2 regions of the Paenibacillus sp. IHB B 3415 genome follow, and region 2 is predicted to be linked to the other one. Evidence: riboswitches for the same ligand, from Rfam matches in the RefSeq annotation. Region 2 holds a riboswitch; the other holds the start of a gene.
What was found. A riboswitch is a leader RNA that binds a small molecule or an ion and turns the genes downstream of it on or off. The one in region 2 is predicted to bind S-adenosylmethionine.
Positions count from the first base shown of each region.

Region 1 (3,410 bases), on a different contig from region 2:
CCCGAGGCGCAGGCGAAGCCGGCATCGCCGGATTCCAGTACCGCTGCCGCATCTTCGAGCACAGAGCGGGTAGGATTTTTGGTGCGGATATAATCAAAGCCCGTGCTCTGTCCGAGTCTCGGGTGACGGAATGCCGTCGCGCTGTACACCGGATAATTAATCGCCCCTGTCGCGGGGTCCTCCATCGAACCAATCTGTGCCAGTCTGCTCTCAATTTTCAGTTTCTCGTCCATTTTCATTGCCTCCTAAAAGTTTGTTATAGCATTTGCTTCCCTGAATTTCTTCGTACAAACTGGCTTCGGAAGCATAGGCTATGTGTTGTACGTATAACCATTGCTTCTATATACAAATACAACTTTTAAATAAACGCTCCGATATCGTAGGGTGTCTCCTGGTATACATAGTAATTGAGCCAATTAGCGAATAATAAGTTGGCATGGGCGCGCCAGACGGCCGGCGGTGTACGGGTGGGATCATCTTTTGGATAATAGTGCTTCGGAATCTCTATATCCATGCCCTTGGCGATATCGCGGTCATACTCCCATTTCAGGGAGAACGGATCATATTCTGAATGTCCGGTTACAAAAATCTGCTTGCCGTCATGCGTAGAAACCAGGTACACGCCGGCCTCCTCTGATTCCGCCAGAATCTGCAGATCCGGATTATTCTCTATATCTTCACGGGAGACGTCGGTGTGACGGGAATGCGGCACATGGAATACTTCGTCGAAGCCCCGCAGCAGTTTCACATTATTATGGCTCAGCGTATGCGGAAACACTCCAAAGCATTTATCCGGCAGACTCACCTTACGCACGCCGAAGTGGTGGTACAGTCCTGCCTGCGCAGCCCAACAGATATGCATGGTCGAGGTTACGTTCTGCTTGCTCCACTCAAAAATCACTTTCAGCTCTTCCCAGTAGTTGACATCCTCGAACTCCATTTGTTCCACCGGAGCACCGGTGATGATCAAGCCGTCAAAGCGGCGGTCACTGATTTCATCAAAGGTTTTGTAAAAGCTCTTTAAGTGCTCTGCCGAAGTATTCTTCGAGGTATGGGAGCTGGGATGCAGCAGAACAACGTCCACCTGAAGCGGTGAGTTCCCGATAAGGCGCAGCAGCTGCGTTTCCGTGGTTTCTTTGGTCGGCATCAGATTCAGGATGGCGATCCGCAAAGGACGGATATCCTGATGAAAGGCATGGCTTTCATCCATTACAAAAATATTCTCACCGGATAATACTTCTTTGGCCGGAAGACTGTCGGGAATTTTAATAGGCATTGCTGTTTCCACTCCTTAACTGAAATTAGGTTCCGCTTGGCGGTTAAATCTGATGTAAAACAACGAAAAAAGACCTTTCTCGGGCGAGAAAGGTCATATATCTGCAGTCATATGCGCCTCTCTCATCTGCCAGAGAACTTCCGCCGGACGAATAACGTCCTGCAAAGCTTCCGCAAGAATTAGCACCGTGCGTTCACACGCCGGTTGCCGGGTTTCATCGGGCTAGTCCCTCCACCTGCTCTTGATAAGATTTAGCTGTATTCAGTTGGGGTTATTCCAAAGCATCCGCGGATACTTTTCTTAAAATTCACTTTAAATCATGAACCTCCTTTTCGTCAAGTCCATACAATGCTTAAGGGGCCTGGAGAATGAAAAGAATTTCTCTTGAAAGAGCCATACCCCGGCGTTATACTAGACAAGTGTTTCAACCATAAACGGCGAAAAGAAGAGGTGAGAGAAGAATGGAAGGCGACCCGGGCTCGCGAATAAGCGTGCAGAAAGAACAACCACACAGGATTAACATCAGCTTGCCGGCGGCGGGGGCAGTTCTTCTTCATGCTCTCGGACCGTCTTTTGGCCTTCATCCATGATTGTACCACCGGCCAAGCTGATTTTTTCTCTGTGCTTTAATTAGCATATCCCTGGAGAAGACCAGGGACAGAAGGAGTGAATCAGATGAAAATCCGGCTGGTGAACGCAGGGGTTTTTACGACTATTGACAATATTGAGGATACACTTACCGCACCCGCTGAGGGTTTCTACTGGATTGATGCAGATGCCCAGGATCTCGTTGAGCTTCAGCCTTTGTACAATCTGCATGATCTGGCTGTCGAGGACTGTCTCAGTGAAGAGGATCAGCGCCCGAAGCTGGAGATCTATGAGAGCCATTATTTTATCGTAGTCAACAGCATCCGGTTTGATGACGAGGAAATCTTCCTCCGCGCGCTCAACGTATTCCTGGGCAGACATTTCATCATCACCGTTACGAAGCAGAAGATCCATGAGCTGCGCGTCCTGAAGCCCATTCTGTGGGAGCAGGAGGTCAGTGAGCCGGACCGCTTCCTGTACCTGTTAATCGACCTTGTGGTCGACAACTTCTTCTCGGTCGGTGACCGGATTGAAGCGCGGATTGAGAAGCTGGAGGAGGATATCCTCATGCACACCAAGAAATCGCATCTCAGCGAGATCATCGGTCTGCGCAGTGAAATTCTCTGGCTGAAGAAGATGCTGGGCCCGCAGAAGGAAGTTATCAACACGCTCAACAAAAAAGACCTCCGCCTGATCGACGATCAGCTGCAGAAGTATTTCAGCGATATTTATGAAAATGCGGTCAAGATCTCTGAAACCTTTGAAACGTACCGCGATCTCATGGGCAACTTACGTGAAGCTTATCAGTCCAGTATTGCTAACCGCGCCAATGAAATCATGAGAGTATTTACGGCAATTACTACAATATTCATGCCGCTGACCGTTATTACCGGAATCTACGGTATGAACTTTGACAATATTCCCGAGACCCATTCCCAGTATGGCTATTATGGAGTCATCGCCGTCATGGTGACGCTCGGCTGCGGAATGCTGGTGATCTTCCGCAAGAAGGATTGGCTATGAAACTAAACGGACGAATACGCAGGACGAAGGCACCGGATACCTCTGGGTATAGGGAAGCCTTCGTCTTTTTGGTATATGGCGGCCACAAAACTACATGTGTCCGGCTGCGCCGGTATCCATGCCGGCAAACAACCGCTCCGTATCCTCGCGCTTGCAGAGCTGACGCTCCGGATTCATGACAGCTGCAGCTCCGGAGGCGATGCCGAACTGAACGGCTCTGCGCAGCGGCCAGCCCCGTTCCAGACTGTACACGAGCCCCGCAACCAGACTGTCGCCAGCGCCTACTACACTGAGTACAGGAACTTCAGGTGCGTGCAGATGCTCGCTGCCTTCTCTGGTAATCAGCAGTGCACCGTCCCCGCCCAGTGAGACTACTACTACTTCCGTCCGGCCTTCTTCAATCAGCTGAAGTGCGGCTGCCTTCACTTCCTCATCACCGGTTATCGTATGCCCTACCAATTCTTCAAGCTCACGTGCGTTCGGCTTCAGCAGATATACGCCGGCGTCAGCCGCAAGCTGCAGT
Region 1 is NZ_JUEI01000050.1:39,779-43,188, reverse strand. Features, by position in the region: gene QW71_RS21285 (aminotransferase class I/II-fold pyridoxal phosphate-dependent enzyme) at 1-233, opposite strand, end outside; gene metA (homoserine O-succinyltransferase) at 359-1,276, opposite strand; SAM riboswitch class I at 1,396-1,527, opposite strand; gene corA (magnesium/cobalt transporter CorA) at 1,952-2,887, shown strand; gene QW71_RS21270 (1-phosphofructokinase family hexose kinase) at 2,978-3,410, opposite strand, start outside.
Region 1: another riboswitch for S-adenosylmethionine. It lies ahead of metA (homoserine O-succinyltransferase); the one in region 2 lies ahead of QW71_RS28250 (methionine ABC transporter ATP-binding protein).

Region 2 (3,410 bases):
CCGGCAAACCCCGCCAGGAGGATTATTATCTTAAGGATTATCTGCAGCGGCTGCTGGCTCCGGCCTATCCGTTAATGATGCCTTCCGTAAAAGCACTGTGGGCGTACTCGGAATCCGGCTCGAACGCCTTGGCGTCTGCGGTGGTGAGAGAGAGCTATCCGCGTGAGGGACTGGCTTCGGCCTTCCGTATCCTGGGGGAAGGGCAGCTCTCCTTAACGAAATTCCTGCTCCTGACGAATGAACCGGTTGAGCTTACGGATTTCCCCAAACTGCTGGAAACCGTGCTTGAACGCTTTAATCCGGCATCCGATCTGGTGATCTTCGCTAACACCTCCATGGATACCCTTGACTATACCGGCCGCAAGCTGAATCATGGCAGTAAGGCTGTGATGATGGGCACCGGCAACCCGGTGCGTGAGCTGCCCAGAACCTACACGGAGGGTCACCTTCCAGCAATCACCGGCGCCATGCCCTATTGCGGCGGATGTTTAGCTGTTTCCGGAGCATCCTATATAGAAGACCCTGAGCTTCCCGTCAGGCTGGCCGCTTCCTTCCAGGAGAAGGGTACAGCCTGGCCGCTGATTGTTCTGGTGGACGATGCTGCAGAAGCGGTGCGCACACAAACCTCCTTCCTGTGGACAGTGTTCACCCGGTTTAATCCGGCGGATGATATTTATGCGGAGACCCATGTACTGCGTAACGCAATCAGCTATTCCCTGCCGATTGTAATAGATGCCCGGATGAAGCCGGGGTACCCGGAGGAGCTGGTTCCGCATGAGGACACGGTTGAACTGGTGAACCGGAACTGGAACCGTTATTTCCCTCTTGTTTAGATCTTAAGTATTCTGAGGAGGACAAATATGCTGCGGACATTACTGGGAGAGCCGCCCCGCGAGAACAGCGGGGTACTGGCCGAAGCCATGGACAACATGGCGAAGGTCGCCTCCATGCTGCGCAAGGAGATGAACGCACATGAAGACCGTGACCATGAATACCGCAAGCTGGAGATATGGACACGCGGTCTGATCTCATCGCTGGACGAGCTGGAGCAGAGCTGGTTCGCCGCCGCCTTTTACCGGAAGTCGGTGGTTGCCGGTTATATGGATGATATGTCGCCCATGGAGCAGGGAGAGTACGCCAGGTATGTGTATTTTTATAAGGACGGCTTCATCCGGGTGTTCTCCCTGCTGGACAAGCTGGGTACGGTCTTGAACAGTCTATATGATCTGAATACAGGTAAAGTCAAAGCACATTTCTCTTACTTCACAGTGCTTCGCCAATTTCAGCTGCTTCACGCGCACAACCCGCTGGCCAATGAGCTGGAGAAGATCAGGAACTCTTACCGCGAACCCGTAGAGAATCTGCGCAAACGGCGCAATGCCGAGATTCACTACATGAACGCTGAGATGACGGATGATCTCTGGCAGCGCCATCAGGGGCTGCATGACAAAATCCAACTGGAGGATCTCGACAGCCATCTGGAGGATTTGAAGCAGAGCCTGGAGATGGTGTGCAAATCTTTGTCGGCTGCCTTCAGGTACAGCAATGAGCAGTGGCACAAGAATAAAGCTGCATCCAGCCAGCGTTCAGAGCACGGACAGCCGTAAAAACTTACCTTTGACAAAGAACCGGAAACTTAATATACTTATGCAAGTATTTACTTCTAACATGAAACGGCATATATAACTTCATACTATAATCTTATCGAGAGCGGCGGAGGGATAGGCCCGATGAAGCCCGGCAACCGATTTGTACACAGCATAGCCTAGCTGCTGCCTGCAAATGTCATGGTGCTAATTCCTACAATGCCGCTAGGTTTGCGGTCTTGGCAGATGAGACGGCATTGTTTACTTCACACACACGGCCTCTTCCGATCTGCACGGATCGTAAGAGGTCTTTTTTGTTATAAATTGCATGGAAGAAGGAGGACGGGGCGATTGATAGAGCTGAAAGATTTAACGAAAGTATACGGTAAAGGAAGCAAGGCCGCGATGGCGCTTTCCGGACTAAGCCTGTCGATTAAGAAGGGGGAGATATTCGGTGTGATCGGCCACTCCGGTGCCGGCAAAAGTACGCTGATCCGCTGCATTAATCTGCTGGAACGTCCGAGCGAGGGTGAAGTATGGGTGGATGGGGTGGAATTGACCGCACTCAGCCAGGGACAGCTGCAGGAGCAGCGGCGCAAGATCGGGATGATCTTTCAGCATTTCAATCTGCTCTCCTCCGCAACTGTCTATGACAATATCGCCTTTCCGCTGCGGCTTACCGGAACCTCCAAGACGGAGATTGAGCGGAAGGTTCAGGATCTGCTGGCTCTAGTCGGACTTGAGGAGCACCGGAACAAATATCCGGCTCAGCTGTCCGGAGGCCAGAAGCAGCGGGTCGGGATCGCCCGTGCTCTGGCGAGCGATCCTGATGTTCTGCTATGCGATGAAGCGACTTCAGCACTGGACCCGCAGACAACGGATTCAATTCTGCGCCTGCTGCTGGATATTAACCGGAAATTTCACTTGACCATTGTGCTGATTACGCATGAGATGCATGTCATTCAGAGCATTTGCGACCGGGTGGCTGTCATTCATGGGGGCGGGATTGTGGAGCAGGGCGACGTTGCCCAGGTTTTTCTGAAACCGAGGCATGAGGTTACGAAAGAATTCATCCGCAGTGAAACTCAGGCAGACGGACCGCTGCGGCAAGCGATTGATGCTGTACATGCCGGATATACTAAGGCGGTCAAAATTACTTTTCTTGGGCAAAAGACGTACGAATCGACCCTTTCCCATGTGGCGCAGGGAACCGGAGTTAATTTCGCCATTCTGCAGGGAACCATTTCTACTATCAAGGACGTCCCGTATGGTCAGCTGATCGTCCGGTTTGAAGGGCCATCCGATGCCGTGGAAGCAACACTTTCCGAGCTTGCGGCTGAAGGCCTTGATGTGGAGGTGATTTCTTAATGGGCGGACTGGATTTTAGCGCGATTAACTGGGAAGAAATGCTTGATGCCACGGTCGCAACACTAAAAATGTTAGCTTTTTCAGGAATATTCACAATTATCCTTGGTTTACCGCTCGGAATTGTGTTATATTTATGGGGCAAGTCTAATAACACTATTATCAGGGTTGTTTACTCGGTATTATCGTTCGTCGTAAATATTCTGCGTTCGGTTCCCTTTATTATTCTGATGGTTGCCCTGATTCCGTTCAGCAAGTCGATTATGGGTACCTCAATAGGTGTACTTGGAACGATTCCGGCGCTGGTGATCGGCGCGGCTCCATTCTTCGCCAGACTGGTAGAGACGGCACTGCGGGAGGTTGACCGGGGGATCATCGAAGCGGCGCAGGGTATGGGAGCATCCACGGGACAGATTGTAATGCGTGTGTTGCTGCCGGAGGCTCGTCCGGGTCTGCTGG
Region 2 is NZ_JUEI01000075.1:53,592-57,001, forward strand. Features, by position in the region: gene QW71_RS28240 (UbiD family decarboxylase) at 1-833, shown strand, start outside; gene QW71_RS28245 (Cthe_2314 family HEPN domain-containing protein) at 861-1,607, shown strand; SAM riboswitch class I at 1,699-1,839, shown strand; gene QW71_RS28250 (methionine ABC transporter ATP-binding protein) at 1,938-2,954, shown strand; gene QW71_RS28255 (methionine ABC transporter permease) at 2,954-3,410, shown strand, end outside.